2 regions of the Megasphaera intestinihominis genome follow, and region 1 is predicted to be linked to the other one. Evidence: riboswitches for the same ligand, from Rfam matches in the RefSeq annotation. Region 1 holds a riboswitch; the other holds the start of a gene.

Region 1 (8,153 bases):
CCGCTCCAGAGACGGCGGTAAGGAAAGCGCCCCATGCCGACTAAGTCGCGGACGGTCACATCAGGCGGCACGTCATGGGTCTGGGTCAGGAAGGCCATTTCCCGCGACAAGGCCTTACGGGAAAAATCATGGACCTCGCGCTGACCCAGGCGGATAGAGCCGCTGGCTGCGGGAATCATGCAGTTCACGGCCTTGAGGAAGGTGCTCTTGCCGCAGCCGTTGGGGCCGATGATGGCTGTTACCTTCCCTTTGGGCAGGGCTACGCTGAAATTATGGAGGATGGTCCGCCGACCGCGCCGGACGACGAGGTGCTGGACGGTAATGGCATCAGCCATGGCTCACACTTCCTTCCGCAGGAGAAATAAGAAAAAGGGCGCCCCTATAAAGGCCATGATGATGCCTACGGGCAATTCGGCCGGTGCCAGGATGAGCCGGGTCGCCGTATCGCTCAAGGTCACAGTCGCCACGCCGAAGATGGCCGAACCAGGGATGATGTAGCGGTAATCGGACCCGACCAGGAGGCGCACGATATGTGGCACGATGAGGCCGACGAAGCCCAGCAGACCGGCAACGCTGACAGCGCTGGCAGCCAGCAGGGCGGCGACGGCCGTCAGGCCCAGGCGGGCGCCTTCGACAGACAGGCCCAGGCTGCGGGCCATATCATCGCCGAGCTGGAGCAGGTTGAGATAATAGGCGCCGACAGCTGATAAAGCCAGGCCGATGACCGTATACGGTGCGATGGCCGTCACGTCTTTCCAGCTGCTGGCCGCCAGGCCGCCGACCATCCACAGCAGGGCTCCGTGGACGCGGTCGCTGTAAAAGATGAGGATGCCCGAAATGATGGCCCCCAGAAAGGCCGACACGGCGACGCCGGCCAGGATGATGCGGACAGGCACGATGCCGTCTTTCCAGGCCAGGAGGTAAATGACGGCGGCTGCGGCCATGGCGCCGATGAAGGCTACAGGCGTCATCCAGAAGAGATAAGCCGGCCAGACGATGAGGACGACGATACCGGCCAGGCCGGCGCCGGCTGAAATGCCGATGATATGCGGGTCGGCCAGGGGATTGCGCATGACGGCCTGGAGGATGGCACCGGACAAGGCCAGGTTAGCCCCGACCAGGGCTCCTGTCAGCGTCCGGGGCAGGCGGATATTCCAGATGATCTGATCCGCCGTCCGGGCCGACGGCTGCCAGAGGATCTGCAGGACATCGGCCGGCGTAATGGCGGCAACGCCCTGCATGACCGACAGCAGGCAGCCTCCCAGGGCCAGGAGGACAAAGACAGCCAGCATGAGCCAGCGCCAGCGGGTCCGATAGCAGCCTTCCCTATTCATGAGCCGACTCCGGATAGACGAGCCGGGCCATATAGGCTACGGCCTTGGGGTAGTCCAGGCCCGGATTGAGGAGGAAGTATTTTTCCGGCAGGACATAGACCTGACCCGCCTTGACGGCCGTCAGGGCGGCCCAGGCCGGATTGCCCTGGATATCTTCGCGGATGCGTTTTTCAATCTTATCGGACGACCCCATGGAGGTCAGGAAAATGACATCCGGGTCGGCCTGGACCAGGCTTTCCATACTGTAGGGGATGCGCGTCGTCTGGCCGTCGCCAGCGGCATCGGCAGCGATATTCTTCAAGTGCAGGAGATCCGCCATGTCGCCGGCAATACTCGACGGCAATTCGGCCGATACGGAACTGGGTGTCACGTGGAGGATGGCGACCCGTTTCCCCTGGGCCGGTACGGCATCGGTAACAGCATGGACGGCCTGGTCCAGTTCGTCTTCCTTGGCCTTGGCTGCCTCTTCTTTGCCATAGACCTTGCCGATGACCTCAAGGTTGCGCTTAACGTCGTCATAGGTCTTGGTCTTGAGGACCAGGACCGGGATGTGGCTCTCTTCCAACTGGGCCGCCAATTTTTCGTGGTGGTCAGCGCTGGCAATGACTAAATCGGGCTGGCAGGCCAGGACCTTTTCCAGGCTCACGTTGTAGACAGGTCCGACGTCCGGCACATGCTGATATTTTTCCGGCAGCGATGCATCTTCGGCTTTGACCGTCGCCCGGCCGGCCAGGTCGCCGTCGACGGCAGCGGCGAAGTTGAGGAGCGATGTCGACAAGACGACGACGCGCTGCGGTTTCTGGGCCAGAGTGACGACCGTTCCCCGGTCATCGGTCACGACGGCATAGGCCCCGGACGAGCCGCTGCTTTGGCTAGCGTCGTTCTGAGGCGCACAGCCCGTAAGCAGGACCAGACAAAAAGCGACGATGAGCAGACAAATTTTTTTCACCGTAAAGGCACCTCCTAAAACTTTCTCTTTACGCCGACCTGCCAGTTGCGCCCGGCAGACGGATAATTATGGTACAAATCATAAGCCTCGTCGTTGAGATTGTTGACTTTGGCATACACGGTCGTCGCCGCATCAGGCGAATACGACGCGCCGACATTCCAGACGACGTAGGAATTATTGCGGTAATACGTATCGTTGCGCCCGGTCCCGGCGGTCATATCGGCATTGGCCTGCCATTTGCCGTTGTGATAATGGACACCGGCATGATAGCCGTTGGGCTGATTATAGGTCGTATCGAAGGCCAGGCCTTCCCCTTTGTCCACTTTCGTGCGGATGTAGGAATAACCTGCTTCATAGTCCCATTTATCGTTGACTTTCTGCTTCCACGTCAGCTCGAAGCCTCGCTTGTCTTCTTCATCGAGGTTCTCTACTTCGTGGTATGTCGGATTTGATCGGTCCCAGCGGATGACGTGCTGCAAGTTGCTGTGGAAGATGCTGCCTTCGATGTTCGTCTTGGGACCAGCCTGATACTGGAAGCCCAAAGTCTGGGTATAGCCTTCTTCGGGCTGGAGATTTTCGTTGCCCTGCGACGTAATCCCGCGGGACGTCGTCACATAGAACTGGTCGTTCAGGCGGGGCGGCGAAAAGACGCGGCTCCACGAGGCGTAGACGTTGAAGGCGTCATTGGCCTTGTAATTCATGGCCAGGCGCGGCGTCTGGTGCGTCCCAAAAGTGCTATTCCGGTCCCAGCGCAGACCCGGCGTGACCGTGAATTTGCCGAACGTCAGGGCATCTTCGGCATAGAAAGCCTGATTATGACGTTTTTTGTCGATATAATGGGCTTCATAATTGGTCCCCATATCTTCCGTCCATTCGGCACCGGCCGTCAGATGCTGGTGCGGGCCGAGCTGCCAGTTATCCCGCCACTCCAGGCCCTGGGTGCGGGTGAAATAATGATTGGACCAGTACGTCCGCTGGTAATCGTTGAAATAGCGCAAAAAGCCTGGCTGAGCCGTTTCTTTCTTGAAATGATAGGTCACACTGTAGTCGTTGATCAGGCGGTCGATAGGCTTATTGGCCGTCAGGTACCAGCCCGCCGGGTCGGCTTTATACGTCGAACCGTGGCCGTGATAATCTTGATGATAGGCCTTCACGGTCAGGGACGTATGGTCCGTCAGGTCCTGGTCCAGCCGCAAGGATAAGGACTTCCTGGCAATATCGCCGCGGGAATGGTCCGTATTGGCTCCGTGAGGAAAGGCATAGTATGCCCGCTGCTCCAGGTCGCCGCTGACGAGCCAGCTCGTCGCGCCAGCCCGGCCGCTGTGGGTCAGGGTATAGCCGTGCATCCCCCAGGAACCGGTGTAGGCATAGAGGGAAGATTCGCGGCGGTCCCCCTTCTTGGTAACGATATTGATGACGCCGCCGACAGCGCCGCTGCCGTAGCGCACGGAGCCGCTGTCCTTAGTGACTTCGATGTGGTCGATAGCCCCGACACCGGGCAGGCTGGTCAAATCGACGCTGCCCCGGCCATAGCCGGAGCCCTGGGCATTGGCCAGACTCTGACCGTCGACGAGGATCAGGACCCGGTCGTCACCATTGAGCTTGACATAAGAAGAGATGCCAGGCACCATTTCATTGACGGTCACGCCGGTGACGCACTGCAAGGCCTGCTGGACCGTCGTATCGTGATGGCTTTCCATATCCTTGGCCGTAATGACTGTCGTGTTGGACTGATTGGGTGGGATGGTTGGTGTAGGTGGTTGCATCTTTGCTTCCGATAACTTTACAGGTAGTTTTTCCCGAATGGCATCGAGGACGTCGGCGACGGCATCGGGTACGTGCAGATTCCCGGCCGGCGCGGCGGCCTCATCCTTTCCCGGCCCGGCAGCCCAGCCGCGGCCGCCGGCTGCTGAACCCGTATGGCCGCTGAGACGTTCTGTCCCAGCCTGGGCCGACGGCTGGGAGCCCTTTGCCGCACCCTTTACAGAGGGCTCCCCTTTGCCGCTTTCCGTCTTGGCTGCATAAGTCATCCCGTCGGCACCGGCTTCATCCGGATCAGGCGACGCAACATCGGAGGCTGCCACAGCCCTGTCCGAAGATTCCGGGGATTCCGGTCCTTCCGGTCCCCTATCACGGCCATCCGGCTGAGAAACACGGCCCTCATCCGTATCGGTGCCAGCCGCGTCGTGACCGCCGGCACCGGCCAGGTCGTCGGCGTTATAGACCATGACGCCGGTTACGCCGTCCTGGCGGGTGTAATGATGGATCAGCGTGAAAAAACCGCCAGCTGCCAGGGCCAGATAGACGGCGACGTGGAGCGATACGGAAACGCCGGCAGCGACGCGGCCCCGTCGTTTTTCCCAGGGCTTCATGGCTGGCCTCCCTTGTCGGCGGCCAGGCCGATGTGGGCGATACCGGCCCGCTTGAAGGCATCGAGGACGTCGGCGACCTGACCGTAATCGAGGCCCCGGTCGGCGCAGAGGACGACGCTGAAAGCGCTGTCCTGACGCTGCTGGTCCCGAGCCGAAGCCAGGAGCTCATCGGCCTTGACGGGCTGTCCGTTGAGCCACAGGGACCCATCGGCCTTCAAGGTCACGACGTACTGGGCCGACGGCTGGGCCTGGGCGGCCGAAGCCCGCGGCAGCTGGACGCCGAGGCTGTGCAAATCGACCATGGACAAGGAGGTCATCATGAAGAAGACCAGCAAAAAGAACATGATGTCGATCATGGGGATGATCATAATCGACGGCCGTTCAAAATCGCGAATATTACGGAGGCGCATGGTCACTGCCCCGCTTTCACAGGCATCGTTTCCAATGCGAAAAAACACATTTCCATATCCGTAATGATGCGGTCCAGGCGCTGGGTGAAATAAGAATGGACGGCCAGGGCCAGGATGGCGACGCAGAGGCCGAAAGCCGTGGCGATGAGCGCTTCGCCGACGCCGCCGGTAATGGCCACGGCCTGGCCGGACTGGACATTGAGGATGCTGAAAGAGCGGATCATGCCGCTGATCGTCCCCAAGAGGCCCAGGAGCGGCGCCATGGTGACGATGACGCTCAGATAGTAGAGACGGCGGCGCAGTTTGGCCACGAAGATGCCCGACTGCATTTCGACGAAGGCCTTGACGTCAGGACCTGCCTGATGCTGAAAGACATCCTGCAAAATGAGGGGCAGGCCGCCGCGGCCGTCCATGGCCAAGCGCTGGGCCTGGTCGTAGCGCCGCAGCTTCATCTGCGTGTAGAATTGTTCGGCAAAGGCTTTCCCGGCGTCCATGTCTCCATAGAAAATCGCCCGTTCGATGCCAATGTAGCCGACGAAGAGAGAACAGGCCAGGAGCAGGTACATGACCGGCCCGCCTGCCTGAAATAACTGAAAACCCTGTAAAATCGCTTCCAAAATACCCTCCTGTCCGGCCTGCTGACGTGTCGAATGAAGGTACAAAATCAAAAGGAGCCGTCTTGTAGCGACAGCTCCCTTACGTGTCTTTTTTACAATCTCCTTCCCATCGCTCGCAGGTCTATCGGTGATTATCCGTCAGGCAGTTCTTCTGGCTTGGCTTCCTGGCCATGGCTGCGCCTTCCCATACTTCGTACAGTGACATCGTTGCAGCCTGGCTCCACCCTACAGCGGCGGGACCGCGCCGGCATTGGACCGGCTTCTCTATTGAGTCTATGACACCTGACCTATTTCAAACTTACAAACATAACTATATCATGCCCAGCGCCAGACTGTCAATGAAGGGCTGCCCCGGCCTTTCCGTCCGGTGAGACCTCGACAGTGACGACGCTGCCCCCTTCGCCCCGTTCCCAGCGGAGGATCTGGCAGGTCCCCAGGGGACAGGCAGCGGGCCAGTCGTTGAGCCAGGCCAGGAGGTCGGCAAAGGTCCCGGTCAGGACCAGCGTCTGCCGACTCCCTTCGCGGACGGACTGCTGCCACGACAAGAGCTGGACGTTCCGGGCCGCCAGGGAGGCCGCCACATCAGGGCCGGCATCAGGCTTTGCTGCCTCCCGCTTCTCCTGGGGCCGGGCCCGATGGGCATACGGGGCCAGCTGACGGTGGACGCCCTGCCAGCCCTGCCAGGTGTGATACGATGAGATGGCAAAGCAGGCGGCTATGGCAACCAGCACGGCGAGGACGGGAAAGGCCCGCTGCCAGTCAGCCCTTCTTCGCCAGGCCTTCATGACGGCTCACCTCCAGGGAAAAAGGGATCCCCTCGCCCCGGTCGGGCTGCATCTTGGCCACGGCGGCCTGGCCCATGCCCTGCTGCTGCAAGGTCCGCTGCCACTGCTGAGGCCGGTCCGCAGCGGACGCCCGGCCTTGGATGACGACCCGGCCGGCCTGACTGCTCACGGTTTCCACGACGAGCCCGTCGGGTTTGGACGAAGCCAGGGCCACCATCAGGTACGGCGTCAGCAGCGGGCCGTCGGACGGCCCTTTCTTGGCGCGGTCGGCCAGGGCCTGGCTGCGCCGGATGGCATCATTGCGCTGCTGTATCTGCTGCTGCACGGGATAGAGATAGTCTGTATAATAGGCCTTTTCCCGTTGGATCTGATACTGAAAAAAGAGGCCTGCCCCGGCACAGACAGCCAGCATCAGCCCCAGGGCCAGACAGGCCGGCCGCTGCCAGCGGCGATGGTCCTGGCGGTAGCTGGCCGGTACGAGGTTGCATTTCATGATTCTCCCTCCTTACAAGAAAGCCAGCATGGCCGTAGGCTGGGACACGTGGTAAGCATCCATCAGGCGGCGCACGGCTTCGCTCGGCCCGGCAGGCTGCCATTCCGTCTCGTCTGCCCCATCCGGGAGCCAGCGGAAGACCGGCCCATCAGCCGTCGGCACAGCCGCCTGTACGTCATAGGCCAGGGGCAGGCCGTCGCGCAGGCGGACGCGGTGCTGCTGGCCATCGGGGGCTTCCTGAAAGGCCAGGGTCCCCGTACCGGTTGGCCAAAGGCGCCCCAAAAAAGCAGGCAGCAAGTCGATGGACTGGACGACGGCTCCGGCAGCGCCGGCAGCCCGACAGATAGCGGCGACACATTCGGCCGGATAGGCGCCGACCGTCCAGTCACCGCTCCCGTCACCGCCTTTCGACGGACAAGCCGCCTCGAAGTCATAAGGCCGCCCTTCTTCACTGACCAGGCCGGCACCGGCGATGAGGGCATCGGCTTCCTGCCGGTCTGTCGTCCCCAGGGACAGGCGCTTCCAAAGGACGCTCGGCCCGCCGATGAGGACGCGCAGGCGCCAGCCAGCCAGGCCATAGCGCTGCAGGAGTTCTGGCAGACAGGACTGGACGCCCCCTTCCTGGCCCATCCAGTCCGGGTCCCGCTTGGTTTCATAGTCGCGATGACCCTGGCGGAAGGCCACGCGTCCATACCAGGTCCGTTTCGTCTTCAAAAGATGGACAGACTGTCCATTCAGCCATAAACAGGCATTTTGTTGCCACCACATAAGCTCACCTCTCTACTAATTGACATACTGTACGAAATGCAGCACGGTCCGGCCCTGTTCATCGGCCGTCACGGCAAAGTGCAGGCCGCACGTCTGCTGGACGCCCGTTCCCGGCGCAGCGGCCCGGGCCTGCAGATAGCCGCCCGGCGTCTGACCGGCCGGCTGATACTGGCAGCGGACGGTCAGGATGTCCCCAGGGCCAGCCAGCCCTTCTGCCCGGGGCACGGCCATGGCCTGGCCCGCCAGAAAAGCGTCCGGGTCCTGCCGCAGCTGGTTCCAGCCCTCACAGAGGGCGCTTTCGGCCAAATAGGTCAGCCGCACGGTCTCTTCATAGGTCCGGGCCATCTGGAAGTGCTGCCACGCCAGGGTCGCCGCCGTCAGGGCCAGGCTCAGGGTCAGTACGGCGACGGTCACGATAGAAAAAG
Region 2 (8,153 bases), on a different contig from region 1:
CGATACTTCCTTGGTCAGGACGACGTTGCCCCATTCATCGGCATAAGTCCCGCGGATGAAACCGATATTCATATCCATGCGCGGATAGAAGAGCTGGTCATGGCCTTCGATGTTGATGACTTTGACGAAGTCTTCTTTGGTGACGTCATTGAGACGGCCGCCGCTGATGCGGGGGTCCGCAAAGGTATCGAGGCCGACGTGGGTAATCGTGCCTAAGCGATGAGCTGCGACGTCACGGAAATACTGGGACAGCGTGCCCTGGGGCAGGTTGTAGGCCTGGATCTTATTTTCATTGACTAATTTCTGCAGGGCCGTAACGGCGTTCCAGTGGCCGAGGATGGCTTTTTTCAACATCCCTTCGTGGGCGAAGTGGTCGCCGCCGCGGCCATCCGTATTCCCCTGGGAAGCGGCATAGATGAGCGTCAAATCTCTCGGCGAACCCGTATTGAGGAAGCGTTCTTCCAGGGCGCTGGTCAGCGCTTCCGGCTGTCCGGAACCGACGAAACCATTGGTCGTGACGACGTCACCGTCTTTGACGAGCTGAGCTGCTTCTTGAGCTGTAATTATTTTCACTTGTTTCATGTCTTCCATCTCCTATTTCTTCACGTTTGTTATATGCATTTCGTGAATTCATTATACAAAGGAAGCATATGGAATGATAGACGAAAAGGATGGACTAAATTGGTAGGAAAAAATTCCATGAAGTCAAATTACTGGGCTTCCAGGGCATTCCAGGCTTCATCAGCTCGTTCGACGAACATCTGGCGAACCGCTTCATTTTCTCCCAGGCCATGGATATAGGTCGTAACCGTGAAGCCTTCTTTTTCCAGGATACTCTTATGGGAATCGGCATCGGCACCGGCCATGTCGTTATTGGCATGGTCGCCGGCGACCATCATCATGGGCATGAGGATGACGTGCTTGATGCCCTTGGCTTTCAGCTGGGGAATGACTGTATCCAGATGGGGCCAGCCTTCGACAGAGTAGATGTAGACATTGCCCAGATCAGCTGCATCGAGGCGGTTCTGGACGACGGAGTAATAAGCATTGGCCGGATGCGGCGTGCCATGGGCCATGACCAGGATGGCGTCTTTCTTGCCAATTTTCGGGAACTGTGTCGAGAAGGCTTTGACGAATTCAGCGATGTCGTCGCGCTGGTCTTCCTGTCCCATCCAATACATGAGCGGCGTGCCGAGGGTCAATTTCTTGAAATCATGTTTGTAGAGGTCGAAAATAGCCGTATCATAAGCATATTCCATACCCGGGATGATGTCCAGGGAGGTAATGGCCACGCGCGTATAGCCTTCTTTTTTCAGCTGGGCCATGGCCTGTTCCGGCGTCGGTACGGTCACGCCTTCTTTAGCCTTGATGCGGTCGACGATGATATGCGACGTGAAGGCGACGACGACTTTCTGATCCGGATGGGCCGCCTTGATAGCCGATACAGTCTGGTCGATGGTCTTCTGGCGGCTGTCCTTATAGGTCGTGCCGAAGCTCAATACCAGGATGGCGTCTTTATTGGCTTCGTTCTGCATGTCCGGGTTGTTGTACGTGCGGACCCCGATTTCCGCGGCCTTTTTCAAAGCCGGCGTAGCGTCCTTGACTTCCGGGTTCAGCGTATAGCCGGCAGCAAAAGAGGGCGCCGAAAAAGCACCAAACGACGTCAGGGCCAAAGATAAAATCAGCGCGGTCTTTAATTTTTTGTGGAACATAATCATCTCTCCTTTGATAAAAAATATAAAAAAAGAGGCTGTCACATGATGGCATAAGCCTTCATGCGACAGTCCCTTACATACGAGTCCTTCACGGCCAGCAGCTCATAAAAAGCGGCTCGCCGTAAAAATCGCCATCCCCATCGCTCGCAGGTCAACCGGTGATCCTAATCAGGCAGTTCTTCTGGCTCGGATTCATGGCCATGGCTGCGCCTTCCCATACGCGGACGTACAGTGACATCATTGCAGCCTGGCTCCTCCTTACAGCGGCGGGACCGCGCCGGTTTTGCACCGGACTTCTCTATTGAGCTTACGCACCTGATTGCACTATGGAATTGTATGAATCCTTACAGGACTAACGTCGGGGCGACATACGTACGGGCCAGTAATTCCTGATTCAGGGCATAGAGGCCTTTGGCATCGCTGCCGAACATCTTGTATTTCTTGATCAAATCGTCGGCATTCTTTTCTTCTTCGCCCTGTTCCTTGACGAACCAGTCGAAGCACTGCATGGTCCGGTAATCGTGGACTTTATCGGCAGCCTGATAAATCTTGTTGATCAGCGACGTGACATACTGTTCATGAGCCAAGCCAGCTTTGAGGACCGCTTTGATGCTGTCAAAGTCGTTCTGCGGTTCGGCGATGGCCGAGAAGGTAACGCGTTCGCCGTTGTTATGCAGATATGTCCGCATGAGCATCGCGTGATCCCGTTCTTCCTGGGCCTGGACATCATACCAGTTGGCAAAGCCGTCGAGGCCATTGTCATAGAAATAGTTGGCAAAAGCTAAATACAAATATTCCGAATAGAATTCCTGATTGATCTGGGTATTGATTAATTCTTTTACTTTTGCATCGAGCATAACGGTACCTCCTTGAGATATGTCTCAAAACGTGTACAGAACTTCATCGGTTTTCTTGAACCGTCCTTATTATATCACATTTGACCCTATCAGGAATACTTCTTATTTGACTTTTTGCTCATCAATGGCATTCTTGATGCTCTTCAAGTCCTTGATATCGACTTCTTTCAGGAGCTGGCGGAACCGGGCCAGCTGTTTTTCGACTTCCGGTGACAATTTCGGGAATTTCGGGTTAATGGCCTTGAGTTCCTTGAGGACGATCTGGGCGACGACATAGCGCGTATACCACTTGTCATCAGCCGGGACGATGTACCAGGGAGCGTACTTCGTCGACGTGGCCGATAAGACTTCGCCGTAGACTTTCTGATAGCGGTTCCAATATTGCCGTTCCTCGATGTCAGACATGTCGAACTTCCAATTCTTCTGCTGAGTCAGGATGCGGTCGATGAGGCGTTTCTTCTGTTCATCTTTCGATAAATGGAGGAAGATCTTGACCATAGGGAAGCCATTTTCCGACAAGTACCGTTCCCAGTCGCATATCTGGCGGTAGCGCGTTTCCCAGATATCCTTGCGTACCAGTTTTTCCGGCATACCGTCGCTTTTGATGAGGTTGTGGATGCGGGCGACGACGACTTCTTCATAGTGCGAGCGGTTGAAGATGCCGATTTCACCCCGGCCGGGCAGGGCTTTATTGATGCGCCACATATAGTCGTGATCCAGTTCTTCCGAGCTCGGTTTCTTGAAGCTGTGCACTTTGACGCCAGCCGGATTGAGGTGGGCAAAGACGTGTTTGACCGTACCGTCTTTCCCGGCCGCATCCATGGCCTGCAGGACGATGATCAGGCCGTAGTGATTGTCGGCACAGAGCTTTTCCTGTAAATCCTGCATTTCGGAAATCGTCTGGTCCAGCAGTTCGCCTTTGACCTTCTTCTTGTCGATGTCCACATCGCAGGTCGTCGACCACTGGGTCAAATCGATTTTTTTGCCTTCTTCCGCTAAATATCGGGAAATATCCATAGTAAAAACTCCTTTCTCTATCTATAGTGCTTCTCACAAGACTGGCTGTGGGCCGCCTTTTCCCCAGCGGCTCCGCTTCCCGTTTTTATAGTTGATGTTGATGGACCCTATCTTGACTTTGCCATTGACAATGGAAAAAGCGTCCGTCGATACGTCACCAAAGAACATGGAAATGACGACGTCCCGGAAGTTCAAGATCTTGCCATCCTGAGCGAAAGAGCCGGAAATGCCCCGGAAGGGCAGCTGGTGATAGCGTCCCGGGCCGGACTGGAAATCACCGTAAATCGCCTTGGTGCCGGTCGTTTTATTTTCTTCCATGTGCAGATTCAAGTCGACGTTGCAGCGCAGGAAGAGGTCATGGGCCGCAATGCCGCCTTTGAGCTGGGAGCCGGTCATGTCCGCCGTATACGATTTATCGTCCAGGTTTACCTGTCCATGACCTTTCATGGAGCCGCCGAAGACGCCGGCCGTGACTTCGTTTATATCGAGCAGGCCCTGTTCATAATGGACCTGTCCTACGACATCCGTAAAGACCAGGGCCGTAATATCCAGACGGTCCATCTTCAAAGTGCCGTCGATGACCGGGGCATATAAAGGGCCGCGGATGTCGGCCGAAACTGTCGCCGGGTCGTCGATATCCAGGCCGGCCCCGAGAGAACGGGGATTGCAGTCGCTCAGCAAGAGCGACAGGTTATACTGCGGTGTTTCTTCTTTGAAATCCAGGCTGCCGCGGATGCGCAGGGACTTGGCATCGATCATGCCGGAAAAGTGACCGGCCCGCAAGTCGATTTTCGTCTTGCCTTTAGTATGGATGGCCGAAGAGAACTCGACATCGCCGATCTTGAAATAACGGCCTGGCGCTTCAGCTTCGATGACGCTCTGATGCAGGGCGACGTGGCAGTTAAAGGGGCGGTTGCTCTTAGGCCCTGTGACCTTGACCAAATCCTTCGGGCCGCTGCTGTGATGGTCACTGGCCTTCTTGATATGCTGTAACTCCATTTTATCATTAAAGATCAAATGAATATAGGCATTATTCAAAGTCACGTCTTCGACAGTCTGCGTACCGATATGACCGGTCAGGACATCGCTCAGTTTGACCGTAAACTGGCCTTCCGGTATCTGGACCAGCGTATCCCCATCTTCATCGTGCCATACCAGGCCCTCAAAGGACACGGTTCCGCCTGGCGTCGCCGTCAGGCGTTCCACCGTGACCGTACCGGGAAAGAGCTGGCGTTCTGCGACGACTTGGTTGAAGATATCCGCCGCTTTGTAGCTCATGTAGAAACAGAGTCCGTAAAGAACGGCGGCGGCGATCAAGGTAATCGCCCCCATGCGTTTCAGTTTTCGTTTATGTCGGACATACCATTTATTCCACATGTTCTCCCGTCTTCTTTGCACTCATATCACTGATTTTCCAGGTGTTCCCGTCTTTTACCATCGTCACCTGACCGTTGAAATACTGGACTTTGACCTTGGCACTGCCTGGGATACGGTCCCGCGCTTTCAAGGTGAAGGAAAAGGTCGTCTTATCGCTTCCGGAAGCGATTTTGCGGAGATTGGAAACGTCGCTGGACAAGGTGTTGGCGTAGCCCGGCGCGTAACCATCATAGCCGCCGACAGAATTCTGGAATTCCCCAGTCAGCATCTGGAAGGCATCTTGCAGGTCGTGATTGGAAATGGCCTTATGGTAAGCCAGGAAAGCCTGCTTCGCGCCATCTGTCTTTTCATCGGCCAGGCGGACGCTGATATATTCGACGGTCTGGCTGTTCTTGCTGACGGCAAAGCGCAGGATTCCCTGTTTCCCGTCATCGGTCTTAAAGGTATATTCATAATGAATCTGGGCACCGTATTCCGAGGCCTGGTAATCGTCACCATAGGCATTGACGACGTCATCCAAAGAGCTGCCCTGATGGATGCCCCGCTTGCTCTGAGCTGCCGGCGAGGAGGATGTCAGCATGATGACTTTATCGTCTTTGACGACGACATCCATATCGGTAAACTTATGATGAACGGCACCGTCTTTACTATCCGACGTGCTGAGTTCCCGGCCCAGGCCGTCTTTAGCTTCATCCCAGCTTTGGTCCAGGTAAACGCCGTTTAAAGAGAGTTCCGAATCAGCCGTCTTGACAAGCTGCGACGATACGGTACTCCCCTGGGCCGGTAGGGCTTTCTGTTCATGGGCGTACCAGATGCCGCCGGCAATGGCCACGACGAGGACGCAGGCCAGGGCGATGAAGAGATTGCGATGCTCCTGGAGCTGCGCTTTTAAAGGAACTTCTTTTTTCTCCCGCTGCGGCATAACTACAGGATGTACTGCCGGCCGGCTTTCAGGCTGCACTACCTTTTCCTCCTGCTGTACGGCTGTCCGATTGGTCAGATGACCGTATTGGGCTTGCAGAACCTGCAGCGGGGCCCCGCAGGACGGGCAGAATTTTGCCGACGGGTCGACGGGCTGGTGACATTGCGGGCACGTATGGACGGGTTTGCCGCAATGACTGCAAAAGGCCGCATCAGCCGCTACGGGACGGCCGCAATGAGGGCAGTATTTTTCATTTACTCCGTTTACATTTTGCGTTGACATTGCATTTTCATCGTTTTGATGATTGGCTTGGTTATCGCCTGTATCGTCAAAGTTAAATGATGTAAACATGTTTTCACCGCTCAATGTGCCAATCGACGCCAGGGAAGAAATGCCGAAGATGAAGAACAGGGCTGTCATGGGAACGGTACACATGAGGCGAAAGGCCTGATAGAAGGAAGTCCCCAGCCGTTCTTCCCGGCGATAGATGTAATGCTGGCAGAAAACAGGAATCATCCAGACCAGGACCAGGAGGACGGCATAGCCGATAAAGGTCCCATAGCCGCCGCGGGTCATGCCGAACATCAGCTGGGTCATACTATAGACGATATGGCCGACGACGGCAGCCGTACAAAGGGCGCTGACCAGCCAGCTGAGGATGACGTAGTAAATATAACGGCGGTATTGACTGATATAGTGCCAGCGCTTGCGATTCACATAAATAGTAGCGATGATACCTAAGATACAGAGAATCGCAGCCACAGTCCCATTGAAAATTTCCGCAATCAAGATCAACAATAGGTCTACGACAAAATAGCCCAGGAACATTTTGAGCAGATAAGCCAGAGCCCGCGTCTTATAGAGCAGGTAAATCATGATGACCAGAAGAGCCAGCGTGACCAGCGTATTGAGGCCGCTGAAAAAGGTCAGGACATCCATGGTCCGCCGTACCCCAGCAGGACCACCGAACAAGCCGATCATAGCCAGTCCCCGCAGGGCAATTTCAAATAAAACGCCCAGGACCGTCGTCACGACGCCAACATACATCATGGCGATAATAGCCGTGTACTTCTTATGCTCCGTCGGGAACCACTTGCCAAAATAGCCTAAAGAATCCATAGAAACACCTCCATAAAGATAAGGTAATTATAATTTTATGTTACACCTATTTGGCAAAAAGGAAAAGGACTTGTCGCATGTGCGACAAGCCCCTTTTCGAGTATTAAGTTTTCAGTTTGTAGTTTTTAGTTAAGGCTTTTAAATTTAAAACCATCTGCTAACGGCTAACAGCTAGCCGCTGACTGCTAAAAAAGGCGCTGTCTTCATGCGACAGTACCTTTTAGTGATTAATGGCTATTATATTTTGTCATGTCCAGTGTCCCCAGCTGTTTATCGATCATGATGGAGTTGGTGACGGAACCAGAAACGTTGACCATGGTCCGCATCATGTCGATGAGGGGATCGATGGCCAGTATCGGGCCGATGAGGCTGAACGACGAGGCCATGCCGACGCCGGACAGGCTGACTGAAGCGGCCATGGTCGCCGTACCGGGAATCCCGGCAATGCCCAGTGAGCCGATGGTGACGACGATGACGGTCATGACCAGCATGGTAATATCCAGCGGCGTCCCGGTCAGATGGCAGACGTAGACGATGAGCATAGCCGGGAAGACGCCGGCACAGCCCTGCATGCCGGCTGTCGTGCCAAAGCCGGCAACAAAGCTCGCCGTTCCCTGATTGACGCCGAGGCGGGTAACCAGGGTTTCAATGGTGACCGGCAGGCAGCCGGCGCTGGACCGGGACGTAAAGGCCAGGATGAGCAGGGCCACGCTTTTCTTCAAGTAGTGAATGGGATTGACACCATGCAGCATGACGGCCAGGATCTGAATGATGAACTGGACGATAAGGGCGACATACAGGGCGATGATGAAGATGCCCACGTCGAGGATGCTTGCCAGGCCTTTCTGGGCAATAGTGTTAGCCAGTAAGGCGATGACCGCCCAGGGCATGTAGTCCAAGATGAGCAGGGCCATGTTCATCATGGTCTTGTGCAGGCCATCGATGAGTTTATGCAAAAAGGCTTCCATATCGGGCTTATCTGCTTTGATCCACCAGATGGCCCGGCCAAAGACGGCACCGAAGATGACCATGCCGATGACGTTGTTCTTGACCATGGAATCGACGAGGTTTCCCGGAATGAGAGCCCGCAGGGTCGAAGCCACGCTGACGACATCCTTCGGTTTGGCCCTGGCAGCTTCACTGCTG

The links. A riboswitch is a leader RNA that binds a small molecule or an ion and turns the genes downstream of it on or off. The one in region 1 is predicted to bind cobalamin.
Region 2: linked by a shared signal. The riboswitch ahead of WMO23_RS01545 (sirohydrochlorin cobaltochelatase) and the one ahead of WMO23_RS06025 (MotA/TolQ/ExbB proton channel family protein) in region 1 are both predicted to bind cobalamin.

What each region holds. Positions count from the first base shown of each region.
Region 1 covers NZ_JBBMEU010000028.1:7,443-15,595, reverse strand. Annotated here, with positions in the region: gene WMO23_RS06050 (ABC transporter ATP-binding protein) at 1-335, opposite strand, end outside; gene WMO23_RS06045 (FecCD family ABC transporter permease) at 339-1,334, opposite strand; gene WMO23_RS06040 (ABC transporter substrate-binding protein) at 1,327-2,283, opposite strand; gene WMO23_RS06035 (TonB-dependent receptor plug domain-containing protein) at 2,298-4,655, opposite strand; gene WMO23_RS06030 (ExbD/TolR family protein) at 4,652-5,065, opposite strand; gene WMO23_RS06025 (MotA/TolQ/ExbB proton channel family protein) at 5,068-5,682, opposite strand; cobalamin riboswitch at 5,807-5,983, opposite strand; gene WMO23_RS06020 (hypothetical protein) at 6,018-6,467, opposite strand; gene WMO23_RS06015 (PilN domain-containing protein) at 6,442-6,960, opposite strand; gene WMO23_RS06010 (hypothetical protein) at 6,973-7,728, opposite strand; gene WMO23_RS06005 (hypothetical protein) at 7,744-8,153, opposite strand, start outside.
Region 2 covers NZ_JBBMEU010000004.1:56,051-64,203, reverse strand. Annotated here, with positions in the region: gene WMO23_RS01550 (acyl CoA:acetate/3-ketoacid CoA transferase) at 1-582, opposite strand, end outside; gene WMO23_RS01545 (sirohydrochlorin cobaltochelatase) at 711-1,712, opposite strand; cobalamin riboswitch at 1,870-2,049, opposite strand; gene WMO23_RS01540 (ferritin) at 2,060-2,572, opposite strand; gene WMO23_RS01535 (polyphosphate kinase 2 family protein) at 2,675-3,589, opposite strand; gene WMO23_RS01530 (AsmA family protein) at 3,623-4,966, opposite strand; gene WMO23_RS01525 (zinc-ribbon domain-containing protein) at 4,956-7,007, opposite strand; gene WMO23_RS01520 (cation:dicarboxylate symporter family transporter) at 7,235-8,153, opposite strand, start outside.